DNA from 4 places in the Blastococcus sp. SYSU DS0541 genome. Region 4 is predicted to be linked to each of the others. Evidence: riboswitches for the same ligand, from Rfam matches in the RefSeq annotation. Region 4 holds a riboswitch; each other region holds the start of a gene.
The links. Region 4 has a riboswitch for cyclic di-AMP ahead of ACI794_RS15375 (peptidoglycan DD-metalloendopeptidase family protein). Riboswitches for the same ligand answer to the same signal wherever they lie in the genome.
Positions count from the first base shown of each region.

Region 1: linked by a shared signal. The riboswitch ahead of ACI794_RS11840 (C40 family peptidase) and the one ahead of ACI794_RS15375 (peptidoglycan DD-metalloendopeptidase family protein) in region 4 are both predicted to bind cyclic di-AMP.
Region 2: linked by a shared signal. The riboswitch ahead of ACI794_RS16365 (hypothetical protein) and the one ahead of ACI794_RS15375 (peptidoglycan DD-metalloendopeptidase family protein) in region 4 are both predicted to bind cyclic di-AMP.
Region 3: linked by a shared signal. The riboswitch ahead of ACI794_RS12345 (NlpC/P60 family protein) and the one ahead of ACI794_RS15375 (peptidoglycan DD-metalloendopeptidase family protein) in region 4 are both predicted to bind cyclic di-AMP.

Region 1 covers NZ_JBJHAD010000009.1:86,949-91,700, forward strand. The annotation lists gene ACI794_RS11825 (SMP-30/gluconolactonase/LRE family protein) at 1-536, opposite strand, end outside; gene ACI794_RS11830 (Rieske 2Fe-2S domain-containing protein) at 647-1,585, shown strand; gene ACI794_RS11835 (hemerythrin domain-containing protein) at 1,582-2,064, shown strand; gene ACI794_RS11840 (C40 family peptidase) at 2,122-2,640, opposite strand; cyclic di-AMP (ydaO/yuaA leader) riboswitch at 2,656-2,813, opposite strand; gene ACI794_RS11845 (helix-turn-helix domain-containing protein) at 3,100-3,753, opposite strand; gene ACI794_RS11850 (carboxyl transferase domain-containing protein) at 4,101-4,752, shown strand, end outside.
Region 2 covers NZ_JBJHAD010000016.1:35,714-40,465, forward strand. The annotation lists gene ACI794_RS16360 (bifunctional 3'-5' exonuclease/DNA polymerase) at 1-1,579, shown strand, start outside; cyclic di-AMP (ydaO/yuaA leader) riboswitch at 1,742-1,868, shown strand; gene ACI794_RS16365 (hypothetical protein) at 2,139-3,023, shown strand; gene ACI794_RS16370 (protein kinase domain-containing protein) at 3,272-4,752, shown strand, end outside.
Region 3 covers NZ_JBJHAD010000010.1:22,810-27,561, forward strand. The annotation lists gene ACI794_RS12335 (D-alanyl-D-alanine carboxypeptidase family protein) at 1-1,493, shown strand, start outside; gene ACI794_RS12340 (hypothetical protein) at 1,576-1,899, shown strand; cyclic di-AMP (ydaO/yuaA leader) riboswitch at 2,116-2,263, shown strand; gene ACI794_RS12345 (NlpC/P60 family protein) at 2,280-3,356, shown strand; gene ACI794_RS12350 (M48 family metallopeptidase) at 3,430-4,695, shown strand; gene ACI794_RS12355 (glycosyltransferase family 4 protein) at 4,692-4,752, shown strand, end outside.
Region 4 covers NZ_JBJHAD010000014.1:80,906-85,657, reverse strand. The annotation lists gene ACI794_RS15390 (diguanylate cyclase domain-containing protein) at 1-243, opposite strand, end outside; gene ACI794_RS15385 (maleylpyruvate isomerase N-terminal domain-containing protein) at 369-1,262, shown strand; gene ACI794_RS15380 (TVP38/TMEM64 family protein) at 1,259-1,927, opposite strand; gene ACI794_RS15375 (peptidoglycan DD-metalloendopeptidase family protein) at 1,963-3,171, opposite strand; cyclic di-AMP (ydaO/yuaA leader) riboswitch at 3,205-3,336, opposite strand; tRNA gene ACI794_RS15370 (tRNA-Ile) at 3,506-3,579, shown strand; gene ACI794_RS15365 (response regulator) at 3,618-4,073, opposite strand; gene ACI794_RS15360 (hypothetical protein) at 4,496-4,752, shown strand, end outside.

The sequences.
Region 1 (4,752 bases), on a different contig from region 4:
CCGTCGGCGGCGACGTCGAAGGCCGAGAAGCGGTTGCCCCAGGTCTCGCCGACGATCAGCGTCCCGCCGTCGGGGGTGATGACCGAGCCGTTCGGGAAGCGCAACCCCTCGGCGACGACGGTCACCGTGCCGTCGGGGTCGACCCGCTTGAGCGACGCCGCCGCCGGCGCGCCGCCGCCCATCAGGTCGAAGCCGAAGTCGCCGACGTACGCCCGGCCGACGCCGTCGACCACCATGTCGTTGAGGTAGCCGCCGCAGACCCCGGAGAGGTCGGCGTGGGTGGACACCTGGCCGTCGGCGACCCGCAGCAGCCGCTGGTCCTTCATCGACACCACGAGCAGCGAGCCGTCGGGGAGCCAGCCCAGCCCCGAGGGCTGGTTCTCCACCTCGAGGACGACGGTCTCCGGGCTCCCCGGCGTCACCCGGCTCACCGTGTGCCGGTAGAAGTCCGACGCCCACCACTGCCCGTCGTGCCACCGCGGACCCTCGAAGAAGGAGCCGCCCTCCAGCACCGTCCGGAACGCTCGATCAGCCATGCCGCCGGACGCTACGACCATCCGGGCGGGCGCACGAGCCCGCCACCTCCCGTTTTCCGCCGCGGCGGGCTGGGCACGGGTCCGGGCATGGCCACGGAAGACGCGCACCGGTGAGCGTCCGGAACCTCCTCGAGCGGGCGGTGAGCCGGGTCGAGCGGATGGAGGTGCTGGACGCGCCGAGCTACCAGGTCGAGCACGGGATCTCGCTGACCTTCCTGCTGGCGGGCCGCTACGCCCGCCCGCTGCAGGACCTGCTGCACGGCGTCTGGTTCGGCCACCCCCTGCACCCGTTCCTCGTCACCGTGCCGATCGGCGCCTGGGGTGCGGCCGCGCTGCTCGACGGGCTCGACGCCACCGGCCGCGGCGGCCCGGGTACCGGCCAGGCGGCGCGCACGGTCGTCGGGTTCGGGATCGCCGGCGCGGTGGGCGCCGCCGCGACCGGCATGACCGACTGGCAGCACGCCCACGACGAGGCGCGCCGCGTCGGTCTGGTGCACGCCGCGCTCAACAGCACCGCGCTCGCGCTGCAGACGTGGTCGTTCGTGGACCGGGGGCGTGGGCGCGCGGTGCGGGCCCGGGTCACCGCCGCCGCGGGCTACGCGATCGTCCTGGCCAGCGGCTACCTGGGCGGTGCGCTCTCCTACCGGCACCGGCTGGGTGTCGACCACTCCGCGGCCGGCCGGTCGCCCCGCCGGTTCACGCCGGTCGCCCGCCTCGCCGACCTCCCCGACGGCGAGCCGTTCGGCGTCGACGCAGACGGTGTGCCGGTGGTGCTGATCCGCACCGAGGACGAGGTGCGCGCGCTGGGCGGGCGCTGCCCGCACCTGGGCGGCCCCATGGCGGAGGGGTGGCTGCACCGGGACGAGCTGGTGTGCCCGTGGCACGGGTCGCGGTTCGACCTCGACACCGGGGAGCCGGCGCAGGGGCCGTCCACGGCGCCGCTGCCCTGCTACGACACCCGCGTCCGCGACGGCGCGGTGGAGGTGCGGCGGCGGGCCCGCTGGCGCACCCCGACGGCCGTGACCACGGTGGAGGAGGCGTCCCGGTGAAGGCCGACGAGGTATTGATCGCGCACCACGACGTGCTGCGCGGGCTGCTGCGCGAGCTGGCGGAGACGACCGAGGGGCAGGCCGCCCGCCGGGAGGAGCTCCGGGACGAGTTCCTGCGCGAGATCGAGATCCACGCCCAGATCGAGGACGAGCTCTTCTACCCCGCCGTCCCCGACGTCTCCCCGTTGCTGGCCCTCGCGCACGCCGAGCACCGGCAGATCGACGACCAGGTCGCCACCGTCATGCGCATGGACGTCACCGACCCGGAGTTCGCCACCGAGGTGCGCATGCTGGAGAAGACGGTGCGCCACCACACGATGGAGGAGGAGGAGCGGATGTTCCCCCAGTCGCACGCGCTGGGGGAGCAGCGCCTCGAGGAGCTCGGTGAGCAGCTGCGCGCGCGGAAGCAGGAGCTGGCCGAGTCCGGCGGGATGCGGCTGATCATCCGGCTCAAGCGCGCCACCCTGCGCCACCTGTAGCCGCGCGGCGGGCCCCCGGTCGTGCGCGGACGACCTGGGACCCGCCGTCGCAGGCGCTCAGACGATGCGGCGCGCGGTGTTGTAGCCCCACATGCTGTCGACGGGCACGACCGCGACCGGGTTGCCGAAGGTCGAGGAGTGCACCATCAGGCCGTCGCCGATGTACATGCCGACGTGGCCGACCGGGTCGTAGAAGAAGATCAGGTCGCCGGGCTGCAGGGAGGCCCGGTCCACGTAGTGGCCGGCGGTCGACTGGGCGCGGGAGGTCCGCGGGATCTCGATGCCCGCCGCCTGGTAGGCCGACCAGGTGAGACCGGAGCAGTCGTAGCCCCCCGGGCCGGTGCCGCCCCAGATGTAGGGCTTCCCCTGCTGCGCCAGCGCCGTGTCGACGGCGACCTGCGCGGCGTGGTTGGGGGCGACGGCGGTGGTGGTGACGACGGTGCCGGTGCCGCCGCCGCCGTCACCGGTGGAGGCGGTGGCGGTGAACGGGGTGAGGGCGATCCCCGCACCGGTGAGGAGCGCGAGCGCCGCTCCGCGGAGCGAGCGACGGGTGGTGGTCGTACGAGTGGTCGTCATGGACGACGGTTTCTCCTGTTCTCCGACAACCGCCTACCGGGTGAGCTGACGGGTTCGGGCGGGGAACGCGCCCGGCGCCCCGGACAGGCCGGTGGCGCTTCACCCCACTACTGCGGTGGGTCCCCGGTCCGGGCTCCGGCGTGCGCCGGCGCCCGGTTCGGCGGTGTCCGTCCGGGTGTCACCGGGGGCGGTGACGGGGGAGCCCGGCCGGACCGGCGACGACGCTAGGTCGGTCACGGAAAGGTCACAAAGCGGCCGACACGCCACCCGTGGGGGTCGCGGGGCGGAGTCCGCGCGGGGCTCCGGACCGCGACTCGCGAGCCGACCACGGGAGATCCGTCGGCCCCGGACGGGCCGCCTCGGCACCGGGTTACCGACCGTGTGCGGCCCTGTACTTCTCCGGACAGCGGCGCTCCTGCACTCTGCGTGCTCGGCCACTCCGACCTCGTAGCCAATTCCTCAGCCGACGTCGCAGCCGCACAGGCAGTCCTCGACGTGCACCGGCCGGCCGCTCCGGTCGTCGAGCTCGTGGCATGCCGGTGGGCACGCGCACGACCAGCCGTCGTCGAGGTGCCGGAAGGCTCCCGACTCGAATCGCCGCCGGAGCTCCTCCTGCCGCCGTCGGGCGGCGGCCGCCCGACGGGCCGCGGTGCGCTCCTCCGGGGAGTCGCCGGGCCGGGGGACGAGGTGGTCGTCCGGGCGGTCGCGCTCGCGGTCGGCGGGGTCCACCCAGGGGCATCGACGGTCGAAGGTGTACGTCGGTCGTGGTCGCCGGGGCTGGTGCTCCCACCGCGAGGCGCGCTCCTCGCTCAGCATCGTGTCGAGATGGGCGGGGAACCGTCGGCCGACCCTGTCGCGGACCGTGCCCGCCGCCATGCCCGCGACCGGTCGTCCCGCGTCATCGAGCAGGCCGAGCCGGAGGCCGGCAAGCGCCGCGGCGGCCGCGAGCATCCCGGCGTCCATGCCACGGTCACCGGATTCCACGGCCGCCACCGTGGACTTGGAGACGCCCAACCGAGCCGCCAGTTCCCGCTGGGACAGGTCCGCCCGGCGGCGGATCCGCCGCACCAGACCGCACAGGTCGAACTCCGCCGGCCCACCGTCGTCGGTCACCGGCCGAGCCTCTCCACCGGAGGCGGTGCGGCACGACCCCTGGTGTCCATCTGTGGACAGTCGCCCTCTGCCCACACCGGCGGGGCAGAGGGCGACTGTGCCCACTCCGGCGGGGCAGAGGGCGACTGCGCCGGGGAGGTTTGGGTGGCGCGCTCACTCTCTGCCCACTCCGGCGGGGCAGAGGGCGACTGTGCCAGCGAGGTGTCGGTCGGGCGCTCACTCTCTGCCCACTCCGGCGGGGCAGAAGGCGACGTTCTCCGGCGAACCTGTGCGGGCTGAGCGGCGGAGCACCCGGCCGCGGTGACCGGGGCCACAGTGGCGTCCGGGGCGCGTGCGAGCATCCCCGGGTGGCCCGCCTGCTCATCGCCAACCGCGGCGAGATCGCCGTCCGCATCGCCCGCGCCGCCGCCGCCGAGGGGCTGGCCTCGGTGGCCGTCACCGCCGCCGACGAGCCCGACGCCGCGCACCTGGCGGCCGCCGACGAGGTGCACGTCCTCCCCGGCAGCGGCCCGGCCGCCTACCTCGACGCCGCGGCGATCGTGCAGGCGGCGGTCGCCACCGGATGCGACCTCGTCCACCCCGGCTACGGCTTCCTCTCCGAGACCCCCGACCTGACCCGTGCGTGCGCGCAGGCCGGCCGCGCCGTCGTCGGGCCGAGCGCCGAGGACCTGGCCGTGCTGGGCGACAAGTCGCTCACCCGCGCACGGGCAGCGAAGGCCGGCGTGCCCGTCCTGCGCGCGGCCGACGGGGACGCGGCGGCGGTCGCCGACCTGCTCGACGAGGTCGGCGCGATCATGCTCAAGGCCCGGTTCGGCGGAGGGGGGCGGGCCACCCGGGTGCTGCGCCGGGGTGACGACGTCGCCGCGGCCGTGGCGGCGGTGCGGGGCGAGGCGCGTGTCGCCTTCGGCAACGGTGAGCTGCTGGCCGAGGAGTTGTTCGAGCGCGCCCGCCACATCGAGGTGCAGCTGCTGGGAGACGGGCGGGGCGGCGTCGTCGCCC
Region 2 (4,752 bases), on a different contig from region 4:
GGCGGTGGAGGCCGTCGAGCTCGACGCGGACGGGGCGACCGGCGCGCGGCTGGACCGGGCGGCGCTGGCCGGGTACGTGCGTCGGCGCGAGACGGGCCCCGCGCCGGTCCGCTGGGTGTGGGACGACACCACCCGCTGGTACCCGGCGCTGCTCGCGGCCGGGGTCCGGGTGGAGCGGTGCAGCGACCTGCGGCTGGGCCACGCGATCCTGCGGCGGTCGCCGTTCGCCGCCCGGGAGCTGCTGGCCGGGGAGGACACCCCGGGCTGGGACGCGCTGGCGCCCGGCCCGCCGCCGGAGTCGGCCCTGTTCCCGCTGGCCGACCCCGCCGACCTCCTCGACCCGCTGGCCGAGCACCGGCGCCAGCAGGCGACCGTGGCCGCCTCGCCGGAACGGGACCGGCTCGCCCTGCTGCTGGCCGCGGAGTCCTCCGGTGCGCTGGTCGCGGCCGAGCTCGCGCACACCGGGCTGCCGTGGCGCACCGACGTGCACGAGCGCCTGCTGACCGGCCTGCTCGGTCCGCGCCCGTCGGCCGGTGCTCGCCCGGCGGTCCTCGAGCGGCTGCTGGGCGAGGTCCGGAGGTCGTTCGGGGCGCCCGCGCTCAACCCCGACTCGCCCGGCGAGCTGCTGCGGGTCCTGCAGCACGCCGGGCTGCCGATCGCCGATACCCGGTCCTGGACGCTGGAGCAGCTGGACCACCCCGGCATCCCGGCCCTCCTGGAGTACCGGAAGCTGTCCCGGCTGCTCGCGGCCAACGGGTGGGCGTGGCTGGACACCTGGGTGCGCGACGGCCGGTTCCGCGCGGTCTTCGTCCCCGGTGGGGTGGTGACCGGGCGGTGGGCGTCCTCCGGGGGTGGGGCGCTCTCGGTGCCCACCGTCGTCCGGCCAGCGGCGGTCGCCGACCAGGGGTGGCGGTTCGTCGTCGCCGACGTCGCCCAGCTGGAGCCGCGGGTGCTGGCGGGGATGAGCGGGGACGGGGCCATGGCCGAGGCGGCGCGGGCCGCCGACCTCTACGCGGGGATGGTCGCCGCGGGCACCGTGGCCACCCGGGCCGACGCCAAGCTCGGCATCCTCGGCGCGATGTACGGCGGCACCCGGGGTGAGAGCGGGCGCATGATGCCCCGGCTGGCGCGCCGCTACCCCCGCGCCATCGGGCTGGTGGAGGACGCCGCCCGCGCCGGGGAGTGCGGCGAGGTGGTGCACACCCTGCTCGGCCGGGGGTCGCCGCGGCCCGGGGCGTGGCCGCACGAGGAAGGGGACCGGGCCCGCCGCGCCTGGGGCCGGTTCACCCGCAACTTCGTCGTCCAGGGCACGGGCGCGGAGTGGGCGCTGTGCTGGCTGGCCGACCTCCGCAACCGGCTGTGGCGGCTCGGGGACGGCGACACCGTCGGCGCGCGGCCGCACCTGGTGTTCTTCCTCCACGACGAGGTGGTGGTGCACACGCCCGAGCACCTGGCCGACGAGGTGGCCGAGGCGGTCCGCGCCGCCGCGGCGACCGCCGGGCGGCTGCTGTTCGGCGCCTTTCCCGTCGACTTCCCGCTCGACGTCGCCGTCGTGCGGTCCTGGGCGGACGCCGGCTGACGCGCGCCCGCGCTACACCACCGACCGGGCCGGCGGCCCACCGCGACACACGTCACGTCCTGGAAATCGGCGCCTGCGGATTGTCACGACTGCATAACGACGGTTACGGTGGCTGGGCCCGGCCGGTCGTTCTCTCCCCGCCAGGGGAGGTCCGCCGGGCGCCGCCGAGCCGTCCTCCGGGACGGGCCGGGGACCCACCGCAGCACTGGGGTGAATCGCGCGCCGGCCACGTGACGGCGCGGGTAGGGCGACTTCCTGCGCCCGAATCCGTCAGCTAACCCGGTAGGCGGCACCACGGAAGAAACGGAGAGCCGCCCCGAATGGCGCGCCCCTGCACCGCCGCACGACCCTGCGCCCGCCGGCACCGCCGCCTCCGGGCCCGTCCGCGGATCTGATCGCACGCGCCGCCCGGCGCCCCGCCGGTCGCCCGCCGACCCGCACCGGCCTCCCCGCCGCTGCGTGCCGGCCCCGCGACCCGCGCCCGGGCCCGCTGTCCGCATCCTCCGCGGTCCGCCGTCACCGGCCGACCGCGCCCCACACCCCGGAGCACCCGAACACCATGGACCCCCGCACCACCACCGGCCGACGCGGCCGGCTCGCCCTCCACCGCCCGCCGGCGTCCGTCCGCCGGCCGGCCCTCTACCTCGCCGTCGCGGTCGCCGGCGCCGTCCTGGTCAACGGCCTCGTCGGTACCGACCCCGCCGTCCAGGCCGGGGCCACCACCTCCGAGTCCGTCAGCGTCGCCCAGGAGCTGGGCCTCTCCGCGCAGTCGGGCCCCGTCGACGTCACCGAGGACCTCCAGGCGCTGGAGGACCTGGCGGCCAGCCGCAGCACGCGCGAGGCCGACCAGGCCGCCGCGCAGCAGGCCCAGGCCGCCGCCGACCAGGCGGAGCTGGACCGGCAGAAGGCGGAGGCGGAGGCCGTGGCCCGCGCCGAGGCCGAGAAGAAGGCGGCCGAGGAGGCCGCGGCGGCGGAGGCCGCGGCGGCCGAGCAGGCCCACGAGCACGCCCCGGCGGCCCCGGCCAGCCCGACGCAGCAGGCGCGGGCGGCAGCCACCGCCGCCGCCTCGGTGGCGGCCTCCGCCGTCGCCCGCATCACCAACAGCTCCGGCAGCGTGCGCCCGCAGGTCCAGGCCGCGGCCGACGCCGTGGTCAGCAACGTGCCCGGCGCCGCGGGGATCACCCTGGGCGGCACCCGGCCCAGCGCCGCCGACCCGGGCGGGCACCCCTCGGGGCTGGCGCTGGACTACATGGTGATGTCGAACGCCGCCCTCGGGGACGCCATCGTCGAGTACCACCGCGCGCACTGGGCCGAGCTCGGCGTGGACTACCTCATCTGGGAGCAGCGGATGCTCTCCTCGCCGGGCGGCTCCTGGCAGGCCATGGAGGACCGCGGCAGCGGCACGGCGAACCACTTCGACCACGTGCACGTCAACTACAACTGAGCACTCCCGCAGCGGCTCCCAGGTGACCCGGCGGATCCCGGCCGGGTGCCTGCGTGCTGTCCCTCTCGGAGCGGATCCCCGCGGCCGGTAGGGCGGTCGGCCCGGCCGACCGCCGCTTGCAACCTCGTCGGGCGTGTCGCGGTTCAGGCCCCCTCGTGGTGGGCACCCATGAGAGGCGCACGGGCACGCGAGGACGCACGGGGTGGACCTCGCGAGCACCGACACGAGGAGATTCGGGAGATTCGGGAGTGACCACGGCCGGAACCAGCCGACGATGCCTGGACGGCCGCTACCAGCTCCACGAGCTCATCGCCGTCGGTGGCATGGGCGAGGTCTGGCGGGCCAGTGACCAGCAGCTCCACCGGACGGTGGCGGTCAAGGTGCTCCGCAGCGAGTACGCCGACGACCCCGTCTTCGTCGCCCGCTTCCGCGCCGAGGCCCGCCACGCGGCCGGGTTGAGCCACCCGAACATCGCCGCCGTCCTCGACTACGGGGAGACGACGGCCCCGGACACGGGCGAGCACCTGGCCTACCTGGTGATGGAGCTGGTCGAGGGCACGTCGCTCTCGGCGCGGCTGGCCGAGGAGGGCTCGCTGGACACCCGGGCCACGCTGGCGCTGCTGCGGCAGGCGGCCGCGGGCCTGGCCGAGGCGCACCGCGCCGGCGTGGTGCACCGCGACGTGAAGCCGGCCAACATCCTGCTCGGCCCGGACGACACGGTGAAGCTCACCGACTTCGGCATCTCGTGGTCGGCGGGGAGCGCCCCGATCACCGGAACCGGCCAGGTCGTGGGCACCGCCCAGTACATGTCGCCCGAGCAGGCGCGGGGGGAGCACGTCAGCCCGGCCAGCGACGTCTACGCCCTCGGCCTGGTCGGCTACGAGTCCCTCACCGGGCACCCCGCCTTCGACGGCGACAACCCGGTCACCGTCGCGCTCAAGCAGGTGCAGGAGGCCCCCGAGCCCCTCCCTGCGGAGCTGCCGCCGGACGTCCGCGCCCTCATCGACGCCGCCCTGGTCAAGGACCCCGACGAGCGCCCGCGCGACGGCGGGGCCTTCCTCGCCGCGATCGAGGAGACGATCCGGCGGCCGTCCGGCGAGGCCCCGACGCAGTCGGTGGTGGCGGCGCCGGTGCAGCGTGAGCGCCGGGCGGAGCGCGCGCGCAAGGCGGCCGCGAGGCGCCGGCCCGCCCGGGTGACCCGTCCGGAGCCCGGACCATCCGCCCGCCGTCCGCTCGTCGCGGTGCTGCTGCCGCTGGTGGCCCTGCTCCTGCTCGGCGCGGGTGCGGTGGCTCTCGTCTCCGGACCTGGGCCGGACACCACCGCCTCGGACTCCTCGGCCGGCGTGGTCTTGCACAGCGAGGACTACCTCGGCCGCCCCGCCGCGGAGGTCGCGGCCGAGCTCGGCGCCCTCGGCCTCACCGTCCGGCAGGTGGAGGACCCGACTCGGGAGCGCGCCCCCGGCACGGTGACCGGCCTCGACCCGGTGGTCACCCTGCTCCGCCCGGGTGACGTGGTCCGCCTCTCCGTCGCCGTGCGGCCCGGCGCGCGCTCGCCCGTGCCGGCGCCCTCCACCGGTGGGGGTGCGACGCCGGTGCTGCGTCCCGAGCCTGTCGCGCCCGCCCCGGAGCTCCCGGCGGAGGACCCGGTCCGGAACGGCCCGGCTGCGGGCGGTGGGAGCGCTCCGGCCCCCGGCCGTCCCGCGGCGCCCACCGGCGACCCCACGACCCC
Region 3 (4,752 bases), on a different contig from region 4:
AGGCGCAGCGGTCGGTGGACGAGGCGAAGGCGGTGCTCGACGACGCCCAGGGCGTGCTGGCCGGGCACCAGCGCGAGGTGGCCGGTTACGCCGCCGCCGTCTACCGGGACGGCGGCTCCGTCACGGCTCTCACCCTGCTCCTCAACGGCGGGGACCCCGGAGAGGTCCTGTCCGGCATGGGCTTCCTCGAGGTGGTCGACGCCCACGCGGCCCAGGTCATCGGCGTCGCCGAGAGCCACCGGCGCAGCGCGCTCGACCGGCGGGAGCACGCCCAGGCCGCCCTCGACCGGGCCCAGGTGCGGGCCGACGAGGTGGCGGCGCGGGTGGCCGATCTGGAGGCGGCCGCCGAGGCGGTCACCGCGGAGCTCGGCGACGTGCTCGCCGTCGTCGACGGCCAGCTCGCGGCGCTGCAGCGGGAGCAGACGACGGTCAACGAGCAGACGGCGGCCAGCTGGCAGGCCTACGTCGACCAGCTCCGCGCGGCCGGGCTGGCGGAGGTGCCCGCCGCCGCGTTGCAGGACCCCGAGCTGGCCCTGCCCGACCGGCTGGTGCCGGTGGCTGCGAGCGGGGGCGGCGCCCAGCGCGGGGTCGCCCAGCTGCCCGGTCGCCCGACCTCGATGCTCGTCCTCCCGATGGAGACGCTGACGGCGGTCGGCGGGGCGATGGAGGCGCTCGGGCAGCCGTACGCGCCCGGGACGGCAGGGCCCGACTCCTGGGACTGCGGCGCCCTGGTGCAGGTGGCCTACGGCCGGACCGGGCTGTCCCTGCCCGCGACGCAGGGCGACCTGTTCGCCCGCACCGTGCCGGTGGACCCCGCCGACGTGCTCCCCGGCGACCTGGTCTTCCTGGGCTCGCCGGAGGGCGGGCTGGGGCACGTGGGCATCGCCCTCGACACGCGGACCATGGTCACCGCGGACGCCCGGGCCGGCGCCGTCGTCGTGCGGACGCTGCCGGGCGACCAGGTGATGGGGATCGGTCGCCCGGTCCTCGGCCAGCGGGCCCGCGTCCCCGTCCCGGAGCCGGCCGCGGGGGCGTTGCGGAGCGAGTGCGGCAACACCGTCTACCCGCCCAGCTACGACGGCGGCCGGGCCTGGGGCGGCTACCCGAACGGCCTGATACCGCCGAGCGCGATGTGCCCCCTGGGGGTGGGCGGGCACTCGCTGAGGTGCGACGCGGCCGCGGCCTACCGGGCCATGGCGACGGCCTACGAGGCCGCCTTCGGCCGCCCGCTGTGCATCACCGACTCGTACCGCACCTATGCGTCACAGGTGCGGCTGTACGGGGAGAAGCCGGCGCTGGCCGCCGTGCCGGGCACGAGCAACCACGGTTGGGGCCTGGCGGTCGACCTGTGCGGTGGCGTGCAGTCCTTCGGGACGCCGCAGTACGCGTGGATGGAGGCCAACGCCGGCCGGTTCGGCTACCTGCACCCGACCTGGGCCGACCAGGGGAACGGGCGCGAGGAGCCCTGGCACTGGGAGTACGCCGGCACCTGATGCACCCGTTCCCTGGTCGCGCGGCCGGAAATGTCGGTGACCCCTCCTAGCGTGCGCAGCGACTCACGGAGGAGAAGAAGCGATGCTGATCGACTGCGACACCTGCACTGCCCGCGGGACCGGCTGCGCCGACTGCGTCGTCACCGTGCTGCTCGGCGCCCCGCCGGGTTGGCAGGGGGTCGACCCGGTCGTCGTGCCCATGACCGGGCGGGCGGCCCGTGGTGGTCCCGCCGTGGCCGCCGAGGACGTCGTCGTCCCGCCGCCGGGGGTGGTGGTGGAGTTCGACGAGGTCGAGCGCCGGGCCGTGCGGGCGCTCGCCGAGGGCGGCCTGGTGCCCCCGCTGCGTCACCCGAACGGGGCCGGCGGTCACGACGGCGAGCGGTCCCGCGGACGGCGCACGGGCTGACGTCCCGGACCGCGCCGACCGGGGCTTCTGCCCCGCAGCGGAGCCTCCGACGGGGAGGCGCGCCGCTGACCTGGGGATCTCCCTCACGCCGGGTTCCTCCAGTGATCATTTGTCACGCAGGTATCACGATCGTTAGGGTTCACGCCGTTCGGCCGGGTGGTCGTCATCCGTCGATGGATGGCCTCGACCGGACACCGCCTAATCACCGCACGGCGCGCACCACCGGCGCCGGAGGTGTACCGGGGACCCACCGCAGTTCTGGGGTGAGTTCTCCCGCAGCCGGCCCGCCGGTGCGCGGGGGATAGGGCCAGTCTTCCCAGCCCGAACCCGTCAGCTAACTCGGTCGGCGGTTGCAGAGGAAGAACGGAGAGCCGCCGCACGTGGCGACCCCTCACGCACTGCTGACGCACGCCCCCGAACAGCTCGGCACCGCCGACCGGTGCAGCTCCTCCCGCGCCCGTCGCTCCGGGCCCCTCCGCTCCGGATTGCTGGTCACCGCCGCCGCGGCCATGACCGTCACCTTCCTCCCGGGCACGGCGTCGGCCGTCCCCGGCACGGCCGACGCGGTCGCCGCCCAGGTGGCCCGGGCCAGCCACGAGCTCGAGGTCGTCTCCGAGGAGCTCAACGAGGCCAAGGTCGTCCTCGCCGGCCACCAGCGCGACGCGGAGGCCGCGAGCGAGGCCACCGCCGAGGCGGAGGCCCGGCTCGGTTCCCTCGACGGGCACATCCGCCGGCTGGCCCGCAGCGCCTACACCGGCAGCGGCATGTCGCCGCTCGACGTCCTGCTGACCAGCGACTCGGCCGACCAGCTCGTCGACCAGCTGGGCACCCTCGACGCGATCGCCGGGCACACCAACGACGTGCTCACCGAGGTGTCGCAGGCCGCCGAGGACGCCGAGGAGTCCCGCGAGGCAGCCGAGAAGGCCGCCGCGGACGCCCAGCGGACGGTGGAGGAGATCGCCGCCCGGCAGGAGGAGCTGGAGGCGAAGATCGCCGAGTACCAGCGCCGCTACGAGGAGCTCACCGCGCCGCAGCGGGAGCAGGTGGCGCAGGCGCACGGCGGGGCCGGCCTCCCGGCGCCCAGCGGCGTCGTCGCGCCGAGCTCGGCGGCCCAGGCCGCGGTGAACGCCGCGCTGGCCCAGCTCGGCGACCCGTACGTCTGGGGCGCCGGCGGGCCCAACGCCTTCGACTGCTCCGGCCTGACCTCCTACGCCTACGCCGCGGCGGGCGTGACGCTCCCGCACTCGAGCCGGTCGCAGAGCCAGATGGGCAAGCCCGTCTCGCGCAGCGAGCTGCAGCCCGGTGACCTGGTGTTCTTCTACAGCCCGGTCAGCCACGTCGGCATGTACATCGGCAACGGGCAGATGGTGCACGCCTCGACCTCCGGCCAGCCGGTGAAGGTGGCGAGCCTGGATTCGATGGGCAACTACAACGGAGCCCGTCGCATCGCCGGCTGACCGCCACCCGACCTCTGTCGGCCGGCCTGTCCGGAGGCGAGGACGACGGCGTCGGCTCACTAGGATCGGCCGGGTGAGCGTTCGCCGGGCCGCCCTGGTGGCCGCGGCCCTCCTCGGGATCGCCGTCGTCGTCGTGATCGCCGTCCGCACCCCGTGGACCGTCCTGCCGGAGCCGCCCGGCGGCTACACCGAGCCCGACCCCACCGCCGGCCTCGACCCGGCCCGGATCGAGCGCGCCGAGGCGTTCGCGGCCGCGCTGCGGCCGGCGTCGCTGGTCTCCCTGCTGCTGAGCCTGGGGGTGTCGGCGGTGCTCGGCCTGACCCCGCTGGGCGCCCGATTGATGCAGGCCGTCGCGGCGCGGGTGGGCGACCGGTGGTTCGTCCAGGTGCTGGTGGGGGTGCCGGTCCTCCTGCTGCTGGGGCGCCTGGCCACCCTGCCGCTCTCGGCCTACGCCGAGTCGGTGCGCACCCGCTACGGCCTCTCCACCCGCGGGTGGTGGCTCTGGCTGCGCGACGTCGCGGTCTCCCTGGCGATCAGCGTGGCGTTGACCGTGGTCGTGGTGCTGGCGTTCCTCTGGCTGGTTCGCCGGGCCCCGCGCACGTGGTGGGCGTGGGCGGGGGCGGCCGTCTCCGGCCTGGTGGTCGCCGGCTCGTTCCTGTACCCGGTGGTCATCGAGCCGGCGTTCAGCACCTTCGATCCCCTGCCGGCGGGGGAGCTGCGCAGCGACCTCCTGGCGCTCGCGGAGCAGAACGGCACCCCGGTGCAGGACGTGCTGGTCTCCGACGCGTCCCGGCGGACGACGGCGCTCAACGCCTACGTCTCCGGCTTCGGGTCCACCCGGCGCATCGTGGTCTACGACACGCTCCTCGGGGAGCTGCCCGACGCGGAGATCGAGTCGATCGTCGCCCACGAACTGGGGCACGTCGCGGCCGACGACGTCCTGACCGGCACGCTCATGGGGGCGCTGGGTGCGGGCGCGGCGACCGCGCTGCTCGGCTGGCTGCTGACCTGGGCACCGCTGCTGCGCCGGGCCGGGGCCGAGCGGCCCGGTGACCCGCGGGTCGTGCCGCTGCTGCTGTTCCTCGTCGCCGTCGGCGGCCTGCTCGGCACACCGGTGCAGAACTTGGTGTCCCGGCAGATCGAGCAGCGCGCCGACGTGCACGCCCTCGAGCTCACCCGCGACCCGGAGGCGTTCATCGACATGCAGCGTCGGCTCGCCGCGACCAACCTCGGCGACCCCGATCCTCCGGCGGCCTGGCACTGGTTCTTCGGCAGCCACCCCACCACCGCGGAGCGGATCGCGATGGCTCAGGACTGGGCCCGCCTGGAGGGTTCGTGAGCCGCACGCTCGTCGTCACCAACGACTTCCCGCCCCGGCAGGGCGGCATCCAGACCT
Region 4 (4,752 bases):
TGCGACCAGCCGATCCGGTCGGGCGATCGTTGACTCTGCGTGGCGACTGGGCGACACGGCGTGGACGGACGAGGGTCCGGCGTCCAGCACGGCGGGCTCGTCGCCGCCCAGCCGGGCCACGGTGTCGGCCTCGCGCACGGCGCCGGCGAGCGCCGTCGCCACCGCGGAGAGCGGGACGTCGCCGGCCGCGTGGCCCTCCCGGTAGGCCGCCGGCGCGGGGAGCCCGCGCGCCGGCTCCGCCACAGCCGCCGACCCCGAGAGTCCTCCCGAGCCCGCCGGCGGTGCCTGGCGCCGTCATCCTCGTGCGCGTGACCGGGGCCACGATCGGCGATGCCTGCACCGCGCGACGTGCGGGTAGGGCCTGCGCCGTGGGCGCGCACCAGGGCATGGCCGAGGCCGGTCGGGACGTCGTCGCCGGCATGGTGCTGGAGGCGTGGGACGTCTTCCTGGCCCAGGCGGAGTCGGTGGACCTCGACCGCTCCTCACGCCTGCCGGGGTGGCGGGCGCACGAGATCTGCGTGCACCTGGGCTGCTGGGACGACCACGCCGCCCTGCGCGACCTCGTCGCCTCGGCGCGGGCCGGCGCGACCGGGACGCCGCCGGACCCGGACGCGGTGAACGCGCGGGTGACCGCAGCCCACCGCGGCGCCTCGCGGGAGGAGGTGCTGGCCGCGGTGCGCCGCAACCGCGAGGCGACCGCCCGGTACCTGGCCGAGGAGCCCGTGGAGCTCGACACCGCGCCCGCGGTCTCCGTCGTCGGCCGGCTGCCGCTGCTCAGCGTCGTCCTCGGCCAGGCGTACGAGCTCGCCGTCCACGGGCTGGACCTGGTCTCCTGCGGCGCGGAACCGCCGCCCACCTCGGTGCTGCAGTCGGGGCTGGCGGCGCTGACGGACGTCACCGGCGCCCTCGCGGCCTCGACCGGCATCTCCGGGCGGGTCAGCCTGGTCACGCCCGACGGCGGCTGGGGGTTCACCTCGGCGGGCGGCGGGTGGGAGGTGCGCCGGGTGCCGGCCGGGGTCGTCGAGGGGCCGGCCGTCGAGGCCGCCGCCGCCCTTCTGCTCGATGCCGCGTCCGGGCGGGTCAACCCCGTCCCGGCGGCGGCCCGCCGCAGGCTGAAGGTGCACGACGTGCCGGGCCTGCTGCAGCTGGCGCCGATCGTGCAGCAGGTGCCGGGCATCCCGGGCGGACCGATCCTGCAGCTGGCCGCCCGCACCGTCGGTGGCGCCGGCGGCGTGCTCGGGCGGCTGTTCGGCCGCGGTTAGGCGTTGCCGCGCGCGAGCCGCGTCGTCCGGCCCCGGCACCACCAGGCGATGCCGGCAGCGAGCGCGACGAGGGCGCAGACGGTGCCCGGGACGACGACGGAAGCGCCCAGGTGGGCCAGGAGCACGCCGGCCGAGGCGCCGACGCCGACCTGCAGCACCGTGCTCGGGACCAGCCCCACGGCCGTGGCGGCCACGAAGGGCACCAGCTGGACACCCGCCAGGCCGGCCCCGTAGTTGACGCCGACGAAGGGCACGACCGGCACCAGCCGGGTGACCAGCACCGCAGCGAACGAGCGCCCCGCGACCAACCGGTCCAGGCGCGGCCCGGCCAGCCGGGCGACGGCCGGGCGCCCCAGCCCACGGGCGAGCCCGAACGCCAGGACGGCGGCGAGCAGCCCGCCGGCGAACGCCACGGCCAGCCCCGCCGCCAGCCCGAAGACCGCGCCGAGCAGGGCCGAGACGACCGACCGCGGCACCGGCGCCAGCAGCACGAGCGCCACGGCGCCCACCAGCACCGGCCAGGCGGCGACGCCGGCGCCCGCCACGGCCGCCCGCAGGTGGTCCGCCGACGGCAGGTCCAGCGTCAGCGCCGCTGTCGCACCGCCGACCAGCAGGACGCCGAGGACGGCTGCCCGCAGCCAGGTCCGATCCACCGCCGTCCGCACGCCCCGATCCTGCCGCACGGGGCGCGCGGGACCGGTCAGCTGCAGCTGCCGCCCAGGGAGATGCCGCGCTGCGCCAGCCACGGGACGGGGTTCGTCCGGTCGGCGTAGAGGCCGCCGCGGTGCACCTCGAAGTGCAGGTGCGGACCGGTGGACTGGCCGCGGTTGCCGACCTCGGCGATCTGCTGCCCGCCGCTGACGACCTGCCCCGGTGACACGAAGAACTGGTTCACGTGCCCGTAGACGGTGATGACCCCGTCGTGGTGCTGGATCGCGACGGCGAGCCCGAAGCCGCTGGCCGGCCCGGCCTGCAGCACCACGCCCGGCTCGGGCGTGTAGATCGGGGTGCCGATCGGCGCGGCGATGTCCACGCCGAGGTGCATCGTGCCCCAGCGCGCCCCGTAGCAGGAGGTGACCCGGCCCTGGGTGAGCGCGGCACCGCTACCACCCGGCGCGGCCGCCACCGTCATGACCGCGGCCTGCTCCGCCGCCTGCGCGGCGTCGTACGCGCGGGCGGCGTCCTCGGCGCCCCTGACCTCGAGCAGCCGGATCTCCGCGTCCCGCAGCTGCTGGTCCAGGCTGGCCTTCTCCGCGGTCAAGGCGTCGAACTCGGACTGCGCCGCGGCGAGCAGACGGTCGGCCTCCGCCTGGGCCTCCTGCGCCGTGCGGGCGGCGGCGTCGCGCTCGGCGACGGCGGCCTTGGCCTCCTGGTCGAGCCGTGCCTCGCGCGCCTCGGCGATCCGCAGCTCCTCCAGGACCCGGGCGCGGTCCTCGCCGAGCAGATCCAGCGTCGCGGCCTGCTGCAGCAGCTCACCCGGGCCCTCGGCGTGCAGGACCATCTCGAGCTCGGTGAACGCCTCGTCGCTGCCCATGTAGGCCTCCCGGCCCAGGGTGGCGACGTCGTCCTGGGTGCGGCCGACGGCCTCCCGGACGGCGGCGAGCTCGGCGGCGATCGCGTCGGCGTGCTGCCTGGCGCGGTCGAGCTCGGCCTGGGCGGTGAGCACGGCGCCGCTGGCCTCCTCGGCCTGCAGCGTCATCTGCTGCAGCCGCTCCTCGGCCTCGCGGACGCGCTGCTCGATCGTCGCGACCTCGGCGGCGACGCGGTCGTGCTCGCTCTGCGCTCCACTCGGGGCCGCCGACGAGGACTGCGTCCCGATCAGGGACAGGGCCAGCAGCGCGGTGAGGGCGATGGTCGCCCGGCCGGCGGCGCGGCGTGGTCGCCGCAGGCTGCGGCGCAGGTGGTGCATGGTCGCCAAGGCGACGGTCTCCGTTCCTCGGTCCGCCTACCAGGTCAGCTGACGGGTTCGGGCCGGAACGTGCCCTACCAGCCTGCCCGTGGAGGCGCAGGCGGGATTCACCCCAGAGAACATGGGTCCCCGGTCCCCGCGGCGGTCAGACCGCGGAGTTCGGCGGGGCCCGCCCGAGCCCCCGGGTTCGGGAGCGGGATCGGGTGGGCCGCGAGAGACGGTACAAGCTAAACCTGGATATGTCACAGGCGCATAACGAACCATCTCGGTCCGCCACTCGGGTCCCGAGTCGCGACGCGGGTGACGTACCGGCGTCTGGCAGGCTGCTAGAGCCGGGGCGGTAGCTCAGCCGGTCAGAGCATGGGACTCATAATCCCTGGGTCGTGGGTTCGAGCCCCACCCGCCCCACTCGGCGCCCTCTGGGCGAGGCCCGGACATGAGGAGTGTCACGTTCCCGGGTCGTGCGGTTCGGGGTCCGCCGTCCCGGGCTCGTCGCCGAGCAGTGCCGCGGCGCGCGGGTGCCACGCCGAGCCGCCGGCCGCGACGGCCCGGATGTGACCGGAGAGCTCGGCGGGATCGTCGTCCTTCAGCAGGTAGCCGGCTGCGCCGATCGCCCGGGCCTCGCGGACGCTGGCCGGGTCGAGGCCGCCGGTGAGGAAGACGATGCGGACCTCCGGGTGAGCGGTCCGCACACCACGGGCCGCCGTCAGGCCGTCCATCACGGGCATCTGCAGATCCAGGAGCAGGACGTCGGGGCGCAGCTGCCGCACGGCGTCGGCGACCTCCGTCCCGTCCGCGCACTGCCCGACCACGGCGATGCCGCCGGCCGCCTCGAGCAGCTCGGTGAGCGCTTCCCGCAGGAAGGGGTGGTCGTCCACGACCACCACCCGGATCTCGGACACCTCTCGTCCCGCCTTCCGTGCCCCCCGTGCGTCACGGAACGCGCGGACCGCGTGCGCCCCTTCCCGGCTGCCGTGCAGGGCCGTGCCGCGCCCGGTCGCCGTCACCGGCCTCCCTCCGCGCCCGACGGATCCGCACAGCGTCATGGCACCGGAGCGGTGGCGCATGGTCCCCCCTCTGGTCACGCCCCCGCCTCCCGTCCGCCCCGCGCCGGAGGCTCTCTGACTGATACGCGGCAGGACGCGGTGCATGACGCGACGCATGACGCGGCACCGGTCGGTCCCGCGCTGGAAGAGGCGCGGATCCCTGGTGCATGACGCGGGATCCGCGCCTCGTCACGTCGTCCTGGACCTGCGCGTCATGCGGTGCGCGTCGCCGCGTCCTCACCGGTGCACGGGGAACCGGCAGGAATTCGAGGTGTGCCATGACCACGGACCAGCATGCGCGCGTCAGGTCCGCGGGACTCCAGGACGGGCCGCCCCAGCGCCAGGAGCGGCTCCGGCGGCTCGCGCGGATGCGACGGGCGGCCGGGCACCTGGTGACCGCCGAGATCCTCGAACGCCGCGCCGATCAGGCCACGAGCCCGGTGCTGGCGTCGCTGCTGCGCGAGCGCGCCGGTGAGCGACGCTCGCTGGGAGAGCGGCTCCTCGCGCCCCCGGCTGAAGCCCGGCCCGAGCCGTG